One region of the Paenibacillus sp. FSL H7-0690 genome, then DNA from elsewhere that is predicted to be linked to it. Evidence: riboswitches for the same ligand, from Rfam matches in the RefSeq annotation. Region 1 holds a riboswitch; each other region holds the start of a gene.
The links. A riboswitch is a leader RNA that binds a small molecule or an ion and turns the genes downstream of it on or off. The one in region 1 is predicted to bind thiamine pyrophosphate.
Positions count from the first base shown of each region.

Region 2: another riboswitch for thiamine pyrophosphate. It lies ahead of thiC (phosphomethylpyrimidine synthase ThiC); the one in region 1 lies ahead of MHI32_RS09390 (thiamine phosphate synthase).
Region 3: another riboswitch for thiamine pyrophosphate. It lies ahead of MHI32_RS12735 (ABC transporter ATP-binding protein); the one in region 1 lies ahead of MHI32_RS09390 (thiamine phosphate synthase).
Region 4: another riboswitch for thiamine pyrophosphate. It lies ahead of MHI32_RS02465 (ABC transporter substrate-binding protein); the one in region 1 lies ahead of MHI32_RS09390 (thiamine phosphate synthase).

Region 1 is NZ_CP150281.1:2,171,524-2,175,528, reverse strand. It holds gene thiH (2-iminoacetate synthase ThiH) at 1-1,108, opposite strand, end outside; gene MHI32_RS09400 (thiazole synthase) at 1,142-1,909, opposite strand; gene thiS (sulfur carrier protein ThiS) at 1,965-2,168, opposite strand; gene MHI32_RS09390 (thiamine phosphate synthase) at 2,207-2,812, opposite strand; TPP riboswitch at 2,925-3,026, opposite strand; gene MHI32_RS09385 (SDR family oxidoreductase) at 3,114-3,986, opposite strand.
Region 2 is NZ_CP150281.1:6,187,262-6,191,266, reverse strand. It holds gene MHI32_RS27145 (AraC family transcriptional regulator) at 1-262, opposite strand, end outside; gene MHI32_RS27140 (beta-galactosidase) at 433-2,484, shown strand; TPP riboswitch at 2,556-2,668, shown strand; gene thiC (phosphomethylpyrimidine synthase ThiC) at 2,769-4,005, shown strand, end outside.
Region 3 is NZ_CP150281.1:2,910,866-2,914,870, reverse strand. It holds gene MHI32_RS12750 (amino acid ABC transporter ATP-binding protein) at 1-54, opposite strand, end outside; gene MHI32_RS12745 (amino acid ABC transporter permease) at 68-736, opposite strand; gene MHI32_RS12740 (amino acid ABC transporter substrate-binding protein) at 790-1,626, opposite strand; TPP riboswitch at 1,849-1,952, shown strand; gene MHI32_RS12735 (ABC transporter ATP-binding protein) at 2,151-2,846, shown strand; gene MHI32_RS12730 (ABC transporter permease) at 2,827-3,603, shown strand; gene MHI32_RS12725 (ABC transporter substrate-binding protein) at 3,600-4,005, shown strand, end outside.
Region 4 is NZ_CP150281.1:529,532-533,536, reverse strand. It holds gene MHI32_RS02475 (MFS transporter) at 1-852, shown strand, start outside; gene MHI32_RS02470 (hypothetical protein) at 925-2,376, shown strand; TPP riboswitch at 2,535-2,645, shown strand; gene MHI32_RS02465 (ABC transporter substrate-binding protein) at 2,807-3,856, shown strand; gene MHI32_RS02460 (MTH1187 family thiamine-binding protein) at 3,935-4,005, shown strand, end outside.

The DNA.
Region 1 (4,005 bases):
TTGATTCGGTCAGGATATCCCAGTCTTTAAAAATGGGCTGCAAACCCTTCGTATATAGCATTTCCGTAATCTCCTGCACACTACGGCCATCGGATATTTCGAATTGCGGAGTTCCCCCTGCATTAGTGTGACCGCCCACCTCAGTAGTGACCCCGGCTGACATCTTAGTTATTCCTAGATGAATTAAATGATCGCGTAGAGAGGCAGGCTCTCGTGTAGATAAAGTAATGCCCGAACGGGGTAAAAATAACCGGTATGCCAAAATAATCTGCACTAGCGATCGGTCGGTAACATCACACTCCGGGTTAAATTCCCCTAAATAAGGCCGAAACCGCGGAGGTGACAGACTGATCTCGCAATCTGGATACCGATCCTGCAAATAGCGGGCATGCATGGCACTTTGGAATGCCTCTTGCCGCCAATCATACATCCCGAGCAACGTACCAATATTCACAGAACGAAAACCTGCCTGACAGCCGCGTTCAGGTGCATCCAGGCGATTCCGGTAGTTTCTTTTAGGCCCTTTAACATGCAGCTTTCTGTAAGTCTCCTGGTGGTACACCTCTTGGTATAGTGTTAATCCATCCACCCCTGCTTGAAGAAGCTCTTTATATTCTGCAGTTGATAGAGGATTTATCTCAATACTGACAGAGGAAAAAAATTCCCTGAGTACATCTACGCAATCCTTAATATATGAGACAGGATTCTCCCGGCGCGATTCACCAGTCAAAATGAGGATATGCCGCAGACCTGTAGCTGCAATCTTCTCAGCCTCCCTGCGGACCTCCTCCAAGGACAGCTTTTTGCGCGGAAAATCATAAATGGAGCTGAAGCTGCAGTAGGTACAATGATTCACACAAAAATCCGCAAGATACATCGGTGTGAACAGCTGCATCGAATAACCAAAATGTGCACGGGTCAGTCGCTGTGCAGCCAACGCCATCTCCTCTAGCAGCGGCGTTGCTGCCGGAGAGAGCAATGCCAGCAAATCATTTTCGTTCAGCTTGTCTTTTCCAAGCGCCCGCTTAACGTCATCCTCCCGGAACTCCTTCCACAGCTGCTCATAAGGATACTGCTCCAAGCGGGCCAGTGTGTCAAAAAAGCTCATGCTAATCTTCCCTCCTTTCGTGACCTATCAAATTCAGTTCAAAAATCCAGTCAACGGTGACGAAGCAAAAGCAACTTCTTCTACAGGACCGAGTCCTGCCAAATAAGCTTTGCGGCCAGCGGATATCGCCTCGCGGAACGCTTCCGCCATGACGAGCGGATTACGTGCCGTTGCAATAGCCGTATTAAGCAGAACAGCAGCGGCCCCCATCTCCATTGCTTCCGCCGCTTCCGAGGGCTTGCCAATCCCGGCGTCTACAATAATCGGCAAATTCACTTCTTCAATAAGAATACGCACAAGCTCCTTAGTGCGCAGGCCGCGATTCGTCCCGATCGGCGCACCAAGCGGCATCACAGCAGCAGCACCGGCATCTCTCAGACGTAAAGCAGCCGAAAGGTCCGGACTCATATATGGCAATACTACAAAACCCTCCGCTGCTAAAATCTCTGTAGCTCGTATGGTCTCCAGATTATCTGGAAGCAGGTATTTCTGATCATTGATCACTTCGATCTTGACCCAGTTCCCCAGTCCCGCAGCTCTTGCTAATCTTGCAATACGGACTGCCTCTTCCGCTGTACGCGCTCCTGAGGTATTAGGCAGAAGAGTCATGTGGCCGGGAATGTGGTTCATGATATTTTCTGCTCCACCTTGCGGGTCCACTCGGCGAAGCGCTACAGTAATCACCTGAGAACCAGAGCTTGCGATCACTTCGGGGATCAACGTATTCCGGCTATATTTTCCGGTTCCGATAAATAATCTACTGGTTAATTCGATGCCGCCAATATGTAACGGGTCATGCATGAAATTACCTCCCTTTGGTTCGTATAAATTTCTCAAAATTCTATACCGCTCCATCTCAACCCCCACCAACAAAGTGCACCAGTTCCAAACGATCATCCTCGCTCAGAGCAGTACTTTCATAATTCTCCTTACTGACAATTTCTCCATTCAGCTCAATGATCATCAGACAACCCGACCACTCAGGAAGACTGATCAAATCAGCTATAGTTTGAATACCACCAGAACACTCTGCGGATTTCCCGTTAATCAACAGCTTCATTCTGAATCACCCCCTTCGCCCATGCTGTTACCTCCAGGCTATGAATGAACCGCCTTATGAATAGCTTTGGCGGCCTCATAAGGATCATCCGCTCCGCAAATACCGGACATCACAGCAACTCCTGCCGCACCTTTCCTGATGATCTGCGCCGCATTAGCGGGGCTAATTCCGCCAATCGCAATTACAGGAATAGAGCTGGTCTTCACCGTTTCTGCAAGCAGCTCTAACCCACGTGCGGGCAGCCCTAACTTGCTATCCGAGGGAAATACATGACCAAACAAGCAATAATCAGCTCCCTGCTCTGAGGCATTTGCCGCTTCTTCCGGAGAATGAACCGATCTCCCCAGCCGAAGCTGAGGTGCAATTCGCCGGGCTGTAACCGGACTCAGACTGTGCCAAGCCAACTGAACCCCCGCGGCACCAGCTGCCAAGGCTACATCGATCCGGTCGCTGATTATCAGTTTGGTAGCGGGCATACCGGCAGCCAACAGCTCCTGTGCCGCAGCGAGCAGTTCGCATGCAGGACATTGCTTATCTCTCAGGTGAATATAATCGACCCATGTCTGCACCGTGACAGCTAGTTCAACAAAATGTCTCAGCTGTAGCTTGCCGTCTGATATTAGATGGATCTCAGCTTGCAACATCACGATCTCCTCTCTCACTTCCCTGTAGGTCAGTAAAAAACAAAAAAACTGCCCCCGTAAGGAAGGCAGTCAGAATCTGTATATAGACGGCACTACAAATAGCCCGATAACAGAAATTCGTTCTCCACTTCCCTACGCTGGTCTTAACCAGATCAGGTTCAAAGGGTCCGGAAATCCATTCCGTCTCAGCCAATCGGCACCCCTAGTGACATAAATATACAATTTTAAAATGCTAACGTGGTTTATAGTAACATATTTTTTTATTGAAATACACCCATTTATTCACATTAGCTGTTCTGATCTAACCGTTTACTACCTCGCCACCATTTACATGAATAACCTGTCCAGTCACATAACTGGAATCGTCAGAGGCCAGATATACATAGGCTGGTGCCAGCTCTTCTGGTTGTCCAGGCCGTTTCATAGGCTGTGTACCTCCAAACTCGCTAACCTGTTTTGCATCAAAGGTAGAGGGAATCAGCGGTGTCCAGATTGGACCTGGAGCAACACCGTTTACCCGTATGCCCTTCTCTGCCAGATTCGTGGACAAGGATCGTGTGAAGCTAAGAATAGCTCCTTTAGTTGATGAATAGTCCAGCAGCTGCGGGCTTCCGCGATAAGCGGTAATTGAAGTTGTATTTATAATGGTAGATCCTGCTTTTAAATGAGGCATAGCTGCTTTTGTTAAATAGAACATCGCAAATATATTCGTACGGAAAGTACGCTCAAGCTGCTCGGAAGTAATATCCTCGATCTTAGCTTGCGGATGTTGCTCTGCCGCGTTATTGATGAGAATATCAAGCTTTCCTAAGCCCTCCACCGTCTGTTTAATAAGATCTTTACAGAATTTCTCGTCACCGATATCACCTGGAATTAGGATACATTTGCGGCCTTCCTGCTCGACCTGACGTTTAGTTTCCTCTGCATCTGAGTGTTCATTAAGATATGAAATGACCACATCAGCGCCTTCTTTAGCAAAAAGCACAGCAACTGCACGCCCAATTCCGCTGTCTCCACCGGTAATTAACGCCGCCTTGTCTTGCAGTTTACCTGCTGCTTTATAATTTGCCGGCTCGTATTTGGGCAGCGGCGTCATTTCACTCTCAATCCCTGGCTGATGATACTGCTCCTGTGGGGGTAAGGTTTTTGTAGCTTGTTTATTGTTGCCTGACATCTTCCCTATCTCCTCTCGT
Region 2 (4,005 bases), 2.9 Mb from region 1:
AAGGCTCGCCTGGGTCAGAGCCGTATTGCTGATAAGCCCCTTTAGGGTACAGAAAACCTCGTCCTCTACTCATCGGAATACGTTCGCCCTCATGGAATACATAACCCTCCCCATCAAAGATCAAATGCAGGTTATAACTCCCCAGAAAACCTTCGCTTCTTCTCTCTGTATGTTGTGGAAAGTGAGTGTAATGTCCCAAAAATTCAGGATAACAGACATATTTCGAAAAAGCCGGTGTCGGCAAATACCATTGTTTCTTCATGTTTGGCAGCACCCGTTTCTGTAGCGCAACAGAGCGCAAGTTGGATTAAGGCAATGAACGCAAGATTGTTATATGATAGCAATATTTTGTTATATAAGACCTCTTATCATTGATACTACAATAGAATTATAAAATATTGAAAGCATATTTTTAATACTTTGGAGGTAATGATGAAGAAACCTGTCGCAACTGAAAAATTCGAGCTTGGCGTCTGTTATTATCCGGAGCACTGGCCAGAAAACATGTGGGAGGACGATTATCGCCGGATGCGTGAACTCGGCTTTACGATCATTCGGATGGGGGAGTTTGCTTGGTCTATTTTTGAACCGGCAGAAGGGCAGTTTCAGTTCGGGCTCTTTGATCGGGCGATTGATCTAGCACATAAATATGGTCTTCAGGTTGTACTTGGTACTCCGACGGCGACGCCTCCAGCTTGGTTGACTGATAAGTATCCCGAAGTTTTAAATGTTACCTACGAAGGTGTTACACTTCAGCATGGCATGCGCCGTCATTATAATTACAGCAGTCCTAAATACCGGGAACTGTGTGCACGTATTGCAGAACAAATGGCTGAACATTACGGCAATCATCCGGGTGTAGTTGGCTGGCAAATTGATAATGAGCTCAACTGTGAGATCAGTGAATTTTATTCGGAGAGTGACCATAAGGCTTTCCGGGAATGGCTACAGCAGAAATATGTTACACTTGAGCATTTGAACGAGGCTTGGGGAGCTGTTTTTTGGAATCAAAGCTATAGTGACTGGTCTCAGGTCTATCTTCCACGTCCGACTCCAGTACCGAAGCAACCCAATCCTCATCAGGCATTGGATGAAAAACGGTTTATTTCGGACAATACAAATTCTTTTGCCAAAAACCAAGCGGATATCATCCGTAAACTTGCCCCTAAGCAGTGGGTAACCACGAACGGTCTGTTCGGGCATCTCGATAGCCATGAAATGACGGATGAACTGTTGGATTTCTTCAGCTATGATTCCTATCCTCAGTTCTCTACTATTTTTTATGACCCGAATGAGCGGAATCCGCTGAATGATAGAGGCTGGGGACTGTCGTTATCTGTTGTTCGTTCGATATCCCCGAATTTCTGCATTATGGAGCAGCAGTCGGGCCCGGGTGGCTGGGTGAACCGGATGGATATGCCTTCTCCAAAGCCCGGGCAGATGCGGTTATGGACCTATCAGTCGATCGCTCATGGAGCAGATATGGTGTTATATTTCCGCTGGCGGACAGCTACGATGGGCAATGAAATTTATTGGCATGGAATCAATGACTATCATAATCAGCCTAACCGGAGAGTGCGGGAAGCGGGGCAGATCGGTCAGGAGCTGGCAGCAGCAGGTCATGCGTTTGTCGGTACTCGTAATCAGGCTAACATTGCTATTGTTCGTGATTATGACAATGAGTGGGATGGAGAATACGATGTTTGGCATGGCCCGTTTATGTGGAAGAGCAATAAGGAGTGGTACAAGGCGCTTCAGCGGAAGCATATCCCGAATGACGTACTCTATTTACGCAAAAAAACAACGCTGGAGGAGCTTGCAAGGTACGACGTGCTTATCTATCCTCACCCAGCGATTATGACAGATGAGACAGCAGCACTGCTGGATGAATATGTTCAGCAAGGCGGCAAACTGATCTTCGGCTGTAGAACCGGCTATAAGGATGAGCGCGGACAATGTTATATGCGTCCTTTCCCAGGTGCTGCTAAGGATCTATGCGGGATCACAGTTGAAGAATTCACAATGGTTAAGGGCAGTCGTCAGCCAACAACAATTAGCTGGTCGGGCGTGACCGAAGTCGTTACAGGAGCAGATGACTTTAATGATATTCTCAAAATAGAGGAAGCTTCGGTTGAAGTGATGGCGGTCTACGCCTCTGATTATTATGCGGGAAAACCGGCGGTAACTAGAAATCGTCGCGGCAAGGGTGAGGTTTGGTATTACGGAGCCGTATTTAATGAACAGGCAGCGGCTGAGATCATAAATTTAATTGATCTACAATCACCAGCAGATTGGCTGGAGCTCCCAGAAGAGGTAGAACTGCAAGTCCGTACCGGAGCTTCTTCCAGTTATGCTTTTTTGCTTAATTATAGTGAGACTCCTGTCACGATCCATCTTCATGAGACCAAAACAGATTTACTGAGCGGCACAACATTGTCGGGCGAGGTGCTTCTGGAAGGATTTGGGGTATTGGTGTTAAACTAACGTATACATTGATCTCACATTTGAGTAGATTTGGATAATTTTCTCTTTTCGGTTATACTTTGAAGTAGCAATTATATAGTCACGGGAGCTTGGTGGGACCAGGCTGAGAGGATAGTTATAACTATCGACCGTCAAACCTGATCTGGATAATGCCAGCGGAGGAAATGGAGTTCTATTTCTATTTGTCTACTCTAAGGCCGCATCTTATACAGATGTGGCCTTTTCTATTTGTGGGGGAGTAGACCGTCTCCGCTTGATCAAATCACCTTATAGGAGGAATTGAGATGACAAGCGAATTGAACAACGATCCAATCAATCTATCAGCTTTTCCAGCAAGTCAAAAAGTGTATGTAAAGGGTTCACGGCCTGATATTCAGGTGCCTATGCGGGAGATCTCACTTAGTCCAACTGCGGGCATAGACGGCGAAGAGGAGAATGCCCCAATTCATGTCTATGACACAAGCGGGGCTTACACGGATGCTAATATTCATACTGATATTCGTCAGGGGTTAGAGCCCAATCGTCTAAGCTGGATTGAGGAACGAGGGGATGCGGAAGCGTACGAAGGAAGAACCATGAAGCCTGAAGATAACGGGAATGCAACGGGAAAAGCTGTGGCGGAAGTGTTTCCAGCGCTCCATAGAAAACCTTTGCGAGCGAAAAAGGGGCGTAATGTCTCTCAAATGCATTATGCACGCAAAGGGATTATTACTTCGGAAATGGAATACGTTGCGATTCGTGAGAATGTGGCACCGGAATTTGTAAGAGATGAAGTAGCCCGCGGCCGCGCCATCATTCCAGCGAATATCAATCATCCAGAGAGTGAACCAATGATTATTGGACGCAATTTTTTAGTGAAGATCAATGCCAATATAGGAAATTCCGCAGTATCCTCATCCATAGAGGAAGAGGTAGAGAAGATGAGATGGGCCACCCGCTGGGGTGCAGATAATATAATGGATCTCTCAACAGGTAAAAACATTCATACGACACGCGAGTGGATCATCCGTAATTCTCCTGTTCCTATTGGAACGGTGCCTATCTATCAAGCGTTGGAAAAAGTGAATGGGAAAGCGGAAGATTTAACGTGGGAAGTATACCGTGATACGCTCATTGAGCAAGCGGAGCAAGGGGTTGATTATTTTACCATTCATGCGGGGGTTCTGCTTCGTTATATCCCGTTGACTGCACAACGTATGACAGGCATTGTTTCAAGAGGTGGCTCCATCATGGCGGCATGGTGTCTTGCGCATCATCAAGAGAACTTTTTATATACACATTTTGAAGAGATATGTGAAATCATGAAGCTGTACGATGTTTCTTTTTCCCTAGGCGATGGATTACGTCCGGGTTCGATTGCTGATGCGAATGATGAAGCACAATTTGCCGAGTTAGAGACGTTAGGTGAATTAACAGCTATAGCTTGGAGTCATGATGTACAGGTGATGGTAGAGGGTCCAGGACATGTGCCGATGCACTTGATTAAAGAGAATATGGATAAGCAACTTGAAACTTGTAACG
Region 3 (4,005 bases), 740 kb from region 1:
CTTTAACACTTGGAGTGCACCGAAGGATTTATGCAAATTAATGATTTCAATCACAAGTATCTCTCCTTTAGGTCGCAGAGTAACGATCGAGTCGTTTCTCCAAGTAATTTTGCAGCGCCGACAGCACAGAACAGAACACTAAATAAAACAATCCTGCTTCGGAGTATACCAGCAGAGGCTCATAAGTGGTAGAGGCTACCTGCTGAGCAGTTCTAAACATCTCCGTATAGGTGATGATCGCTGCAAGCGATGTATCTTTGACCAAGCTAATAAAAGAATTGGATAACGGCGGTACAGAAACGCGTGCAGCTTGTGGCAGAATTACGCGGCGCAGAGCCTGCCCACGAGTCATCCCGACTGAGAAGGCAGCTTCCCACTGGCCTTTATGTATCGACAGGATAGCAGCGCGTACGATTTCCGATGAATAAGCCCCTACGCTAAGGGTAAATCCAATGGTGGCGGCAATGAAAGGGTCGAGTACAATACCAACAGCCGGCAAACCATAAAATATAATAAATAGCTGCACTAACAACGGGGTTCCCCGAATGACCCATACATAAAAACGGGCGATTAGCTTCGGAATTACCCACGGTGAAAGACGTGCCAACGCGGTTAGGATCGCCAAAATCAATCCAAGCACAAAGGAAAGTAGCGCCAACGGAATGGTAAAAGCCACCCCGGCTTTAAGCAGGGGTAGCAGTGTATCTAAGAAAATTTGTATTTTGCGGTCATCCATTATTCAGACATCCTTTTTAGCTTCTAGGCTTAATTAGCCTTGCTAGCCTTGTATTATTTTGAAACGTCAGCTCCAAAGTATTTCTCGGAAATTTTCAAGTACGTTCCATCACTTTTCATCTCTTTAATCGCATCACTGACCGCATTCACCAGCTCATCATTGCCTTTCAGGAATACCGCGGCACTTTGTGAGCCTTCAGGAATCTCATCAACCACTTTAATTTTTGCATCTGGTTTTTGTTTTTTCAGATCCAGATAAGACAAGCCATCATTCACAGTTGCATCAATACGTCCCGAAGTCAGCAGGTCCATCGCTTGATTGAAACCGTCCGTAGCTACGATTTCAGCACCGTTCTCACGAGCGATGTCGGATAAGTTACTGGTCAGGGATTGTCCGGCTTTTTTACCCTTTAGATCAGCAAAGGTCTTAATATCCTCATTGTTTTCGCTCACGATCAATACTGCCTTGGATACAATATAGGGTTCAGAGAAATCATATTTCACTTTGCGATCTTCGTTAATGGAAACTTCATTAAAAATGACATCAAACCGTTTCGCATCCATCCCAGCAAAAATACCATCCCACTGAGTTTCAAAAAATTCAGCTTCAACACCTAAACGTTTGGCTACTTCTTCGGCAATTTCCACGTCAAAACCCGTCAATTTCCCCGCAGTGTCATGATAAGTAAAAGGTGCATAAGTCCCTTCTGTACCTATCCGCAATTTGCCGCTGGCCTTCACAGCCTCCAAACTGTTTTGCGCTGAAGATGCTGCTCCACCATTCGTTCCAGCTGTTGGTTCAGCAGCCGTATTGGTATTCGAATTATTGCCGCAAGCCGCTACAAGAACCACGGTTAACGCCAATATAATAGTTAAACTCCATTTTTTCATTATTAAATCCCCTCTCTCTATCCGGTTTTTTTCCGGTAAATTGAATAGTACACTGCCATCACATGATCGTCAATACTTTTTTCCGATTATATACATCGGAATTGTAATATTAACTAGATTTCTACTTATATCTTACCCAATCTTGGATTAATCCTTCACTTCTTTCTCTCTTTACTTCTCAGAAAGATATGGTATATTTATAAACAAATTAATATGGACCTGTTATTTCACTAGGGGAGTCGGCCGACTGAGACGGAGCTTCAAGCTCCGGACCCTTGGAACCTGATCTGGATCATACCAGCGGAGGGAAGTGGAGCAGAATTTTCATCAAGCATGTTAAGTGTTATTATGCAGAATGAACTTTTTGACCCATTCATTTCCTCTGGAAATGGATGGGTCTTTATTTGTTTAGACGCTCCACAAAAATATTAGGAGGTTAGATCATCACGACCATTTTATCTATTCAAGGCCTAACCTACTCTTTTCCGGAAACTGAACAACCCCCTGTATTCGCAAATCTATCCATGGATATCAGGCAAGGGGAATTCGTCTCCGTAGTAGGTGCTAGCGGATGCGGGAAAAGCACATTTTTCAAAACGGTTGCCGGTTTACTCGAACCTACTCATGGAAAAATAAAACTCCCTACGCTCCCCTCAACCGCTAGTCGTTTAGGTCAGATCGCTTATATGCCTCAGCAGGATTTATTGCTGCCTTGGAGAACAGTGCTCGACAACTGCCTTTTGCCCTGGGAGATCAAGCCCAGATTTAGTAAACAGAAAACGATCACTCAGATTCGGGAAATGTTGGCCCGCTTCGGCTTAACAGATGTAGAGAAGGCTTATCCCCATGAACTTTCGGGAGGTATGAAACAGCGAGTAGCATTTCTGCGCACCTTAGTGGCTGGAGGCGGAAGTGGTCTTATGCTGCTGGATGAGCCCTTTGGCGCTCTCGATGCCATGACCAAACGTGAGATACACCGTTGGCTGTTGAAGTTATGGGGTGAACTGAATCAGACGATTATGCTCATCACTCATGATCTGGAAGAAGCCCTATTGCTCAGTGACCGGATTTATTTATTATCTGGCGGTGCGCACAGCGAATTACAGGAGATCATTGTCGATCTACCAAAACCAAGACATTATAAGATGAACTATGAACCCCGGTTTATAGCACTACGGGCAGAGTTGGAGCGAAGATTGCATGCAACCTATACCTTTTAAAAAACATCTAGACAACTATGGTCCCTTCCTTCTTCTGGTACTGCTCATTCTTGTAATCTGGGAGTCAGCTGTTCGCCTTCACTTGATTCCAGCCTTTATTCTCCCTGCACCTTCATCTATTGGCATCGCATTGATCGAGCACAGGCAATTATTATTTGGACAGCATTTATTGGCGACGTTACAGGAGATACTGGTGGGTTTTGTCCTTTCTGTGATTTTTGGTGTATTGCTGGGCATTGGAATGTTCCTGTTTCGCCCCGTAGAAAAGGCCATCTATCCCTTCCTTATCATTAGCCAGACGGTCCCATTAATTGCGCTATCCCCCATTTTTATTATGTGGTTCGGATATACGCTGTGGAGCAAAGTGGCTGTGGTGTTTTTGACGGCTTTTTTTCCAGTCGTAGTGAGTACATATGATGGACTTCGTACAAGTGGCCAGACTTACAAGGACTTATTATTAACATTTGGTGCAAACCGCTGGCAGCTGCTTGTCAAAACCCAAATTCCACTGGCATTGCCTGCTTTTTTCTCTGGCTTAAAGCTGTCCATTGTATACTGCGTCATCGGAGCTACTATCGGGGAATGGCTCGGCGGCAGTAAAGGACTCGGTTACTTCAGCCGCAGAATGGCCGGAAATATGCAGAGCGATGAAATGTTTGCGGCTGTATTTCTGCTGTCCGCGCTTGGTGTTGTACTTTTTCTGGCGATAGCTTTACTCGAACAATTATTTTTAAAGAAAAGAGGATCTAACCAATGAATCAATTAAAATCCCCACAACGAGGACTTATTTCTGTATTTCTAGTATGCACACTTTTGCTCTTAAGCAGCTGCGGGAAGGCAGACAAGCTAAATAGCAACTCCCAAACCGGTTCCTCCAACACCGAAAATAAGCAGTCACACAAACTGACGATTATGCTTGATTGGTATCCCAATGTCGTTCATTCCTTTCTATACGCTGCGCAACAGCAAGGTTTTTTCCAAGAGGAAGGTTTGGATGTCGAGATCAAAATGCCTGCGGACAGCAATGACGCCCTAAAGCTTGTAGCAGCAAATCAAATTGATCTAGCGCTCAGCTATCAGCCTCAGGTACTTATGGCACGCGGCGAGAAAATTCCTGTACGTTCGATTGCAGCTATCGTGCGGCATCCACTGAATCATC
Region 4 (4,005 bases), 1.6 Mb from region 1:
ACTGCTATTGCAATGAGCCGGCTTGAAGTGCTATTCGGGATAGGCGCACTCGTGATGCCGCTTATCGCCAGTCCGCTCATTGCTGCCGGAGCGTGGAGATTGGCCTTTCTAATCGTCGCTGCCTTCTCCTTAATTTCTCTTATCCTCTGGACAAGAGGGCATTTCGGTAATCTACAACGAATGCTGGATGAACGCGCCTCTGTCCAAGGAGCAGACAATTCGCAATCCTCAAGCTCACGTTCTAACAAAAAATTTCCGTATAAAGGTAAGCAATGGATTCTGTTAGGGATCTTCATCGTTTTCTTTTTTCTTTATGTAGGCACAGAGATGAGTTTAGTCAACTTTATGCCGGCTATCTTTATTGCCAAGCTAGGGATGACGGAGTCTGCCGCAGCACTGACAGTCACTTTCTTTTGGCTGGCGATGTCTACAGGAAGATTGTTTGCGGGTGTAATTGCCGAAAAAATATCTTACCGCGTGTACATTCTCAGCAGCTGTTTACTAACCTTGTTACTGCTGACACTCTTTCCGTTCACTGACAATCGAATGGCTGCTTTCATTGTAATCCTGCTTCTGGGGCTGTTTATGTCCGGTATTTTCTCCATTGCTTTAGTCTTCTCCAGCAAAATGCTGCCTGGCACCGAAGAGTCAACACCCAGCATTATGATTGCTTCCGGAGGTGTTGGCGGTGCTTTGCTACCTCTGTTTATGGGCTGGTCTATGGACCATTTAGAAGTGGCACAAACAGCCGGATTACTGGCCGCTTTTGCCGCCTTCTTGTTTCTGCTAAGCATTGCCGCATGGAGGTTCCAATCCATGCAAGCGGTGAAAGGAAAGAGTTCCCGTATTTAGAACAGTATCAACGTTATCCTTTTAGGGTAATGTGATCTATAAGCATATTCTGAGCACAAGGATGGACGATGAATGAATGAGTCTTCAACTGAGCCTTTGTTACATACTGCGCTCATGCAGTTTATATTTCCCTTTTCTATAAAAAAGGGCGATTCTAAGCAGCTTATCCAGCAATTACAGGACGACGGCTTCACACGTTTTTTTCTGGATAATAAAGAGCTTGAAGCTGCCTACTACGGAGATGGCTACTGTGTTTCCCATGAACGAATGGAGCGCACCTATTTACCGTTTGCTGCACATGTCCTTTTTCCACGCAGGAAGGATGCCGACTCGTTTCGCCGTTTTTCCAGAGTAAATAATCTCGACTGCATTCTGGAGATTCCGCAGCAATCTATATTTTTCAAAATTCTCTCGACGGATATATTCATATGTCCTTTTCAGCTTGGATTCGTGACGATACGTGTCCAACTGGAGGGGGATTCAATTCCCTTTAGTATTGCCCTAGAATTCGCGGATCGTTTCCGTGCGCTAGAGAATACCTTCATACAGGATGATTACACTTATATTCATTGCGGGGAACAGACCTATGAGATGGTAGAGGATTTTGTCTTCCGAAATTTGGTGGATGGACTGGAGCCATATCTGGATCAATCGGATATCAATGGGGCTTATTTCGAGACCCTTCCTTTTTTCGTAGATGAAAGAATGCAGGTGCAAGCTTTTTATGGCTTTCAGAATGAAGAAAGCTCTGATGAGATTAGTGTAAATCTGCGCTATCGTGCCTCACAGCTTGATGGAATTGATCTGAACGGAAAGCCCTATGCCAGTGCCAGCGATCCAGCATATATTGCGAACTATTGTCATGAACACTCCTATAATCGCTGGGGTCCAGACACGTATTATATGATGAATGAGCAGACCTTTTGCTGCATGACCCGCGCTGAACAGGAGATTGCTGTTAGTCTAGCCAACCAGATGTACGGGCAATATTATTACGGATTTTTACTCAATATTTTCCACAAAATCGTTCTGCTAAAGCTAGCCAATATGCACTCCCGACTTCGGATTAATCATGATTATGAGGAAATAGACAATCTAATCTACTCCATTAATAAGTTCTCGGCAAAGTTCTACTTCTTGGAGTTGATTTCCCAGTCGCAGGGCCGGGAGATATTTCTTCAGCTGCGTAAAGTATACGGAAACGACGCTTTGTTCGAGGAAGTGAAAGAAACTTTAAATGACCTGTTTCAGTATCAGGATAAGTTTCAATCCAAGCGACGGGATAATCTGCTGATGATTCTTACTGTATTTACGGTAGTAAGCGGGATTTACGGCATGAATCAGGTCATTGACGATCTGGATGGAAAGATTCAATGGAGTAAAATGATTGGTTATTCTCCCTTTGAATTTCTTGCCCTCTTCGTGATCATGAGCGGGATTCTGATCAGCGTTGTCCTCACGCTAGGGGCGCTGGTTAGTGAGCTTAAACGGCGTCACCGCAAAAAATATAAAGATCTAGACTAGCAAAAAAGAAACTACTGGATTGGAAAAATTCAGGAGTGCACTACTAGACATTCCGAGTACAGCCGTCTATAATACACCGTATGCGAGAAATATAAGATATAAAGTATGGGTACAAAACTTATACTTACTTATATTGCACATAGAAATACCCGTTAACTTCATAGAACCAGGGGTGCTGGAATTGGCCGGCTGAGATTGTATCCCACAAGATACTGACCCTTATACCTGATCTGGATAATGCCAGCGTAGGAATCGCCAATTGGTTCTGGTCCCTGTGACCTTAACTAACCTTGCGCCAAGCCAGCGTCCCGATCACTCGGGGCGCTTTTTTTGTAAGATCACTAAAAGATGTAGAAAAACGTACATACTACACTTTACGGTTCATGTTGTGAAGACGGGATTCTTGTAACCTTTAAGGAGAGAAGAAGACATGCACCTTAAAAAAGCACTTACGTTGTGCCTCACCTGTGTACTCATTCTTGCCATTGCCGGATGCGGCAGCAACAATGGGAATACAGCCGGAAACAAAGCAAATGCTACTGATCCAACTGCTGCGGCTGGGACGGATGCTCCAAAAGAGCTCACCAAAGTTAAAGTCGCACTCGACTGGACACCGAACACGAATCATACCGGTCTATACGTAGCTAAGGATCTTGGTTACTACGCTGAAGAAGGTCTGGACGTCGAGATCGTTCAGCCAGGCGCAGCGGGTTCTGATACTATGGTTACTTCTGGCGAAGCTGCATTTGGCATCAGCGCCCAAGAAGGATTAACACTAGCCCGTCTACAAGGCGTACCCCTTGTCTCGATAGCAGCTATTATTCAGCATAATACGTCGGGATTCGCCGCTCCAGTAGATCGCAATATTAAATCACCAAAGGATTTCGAAGGTAAAACCTACGGAGGCTGGGGCTCACCGGCCGAAGAAGCAGCCATGAAAGCCATCATGGATCCTGAAGGTGGCGATGTGAAAAAGGTGAAGCTGATCAGTATCGGTGAAGCTGATTATTTTACCGCCGTCAAACGTGACATTGATTTCGCCTGGATTTTCTACGCTTGGACTGGTGTTGAGGCTGAGTTGCGTGGCGAGCCATTGGATATGCTGTACTTAAAGGATTATGCGCCGCAGCTCGATTATTACACGCCTGTGCTGACGACGAGTGAGAAGCAAATTGCAGATCATCCTGATCTGGTGAAGGCCTTCATGAAAGCCACATCAAAAGGTTATCAATATGCCATAGATCATCCGGAAGAGGCTGCCGGTATGTTATCGAAGGCCGTTCCTGACCTGGACGCCGACCTTGTCCTAGCTAGCCAAAAATGGCTTAGCCCAAAATACAAGGACGATGCTGCCCGCTGGGGCGAGCAAAAAACCGAGGTCTGGCAAAATTACGGCGACTGGATGTATGATCTGAAGTTGCTGGATAAACCGCTGGATGCTGCTAGTGCATTCAGTAATGATTTTTTACCGGCGGAGTAAACAACAATTGTAATGAATTACTTCGTTATCAAAGTTGGCTTTTTGAACTTACCTTATAAAATGAGAGGATTGATTATTGTGGCTAACACCCTACTAAGCATTCAAGTAATTCCAAAAACTCCGAACAATGAGGATTCCATCCCATACGT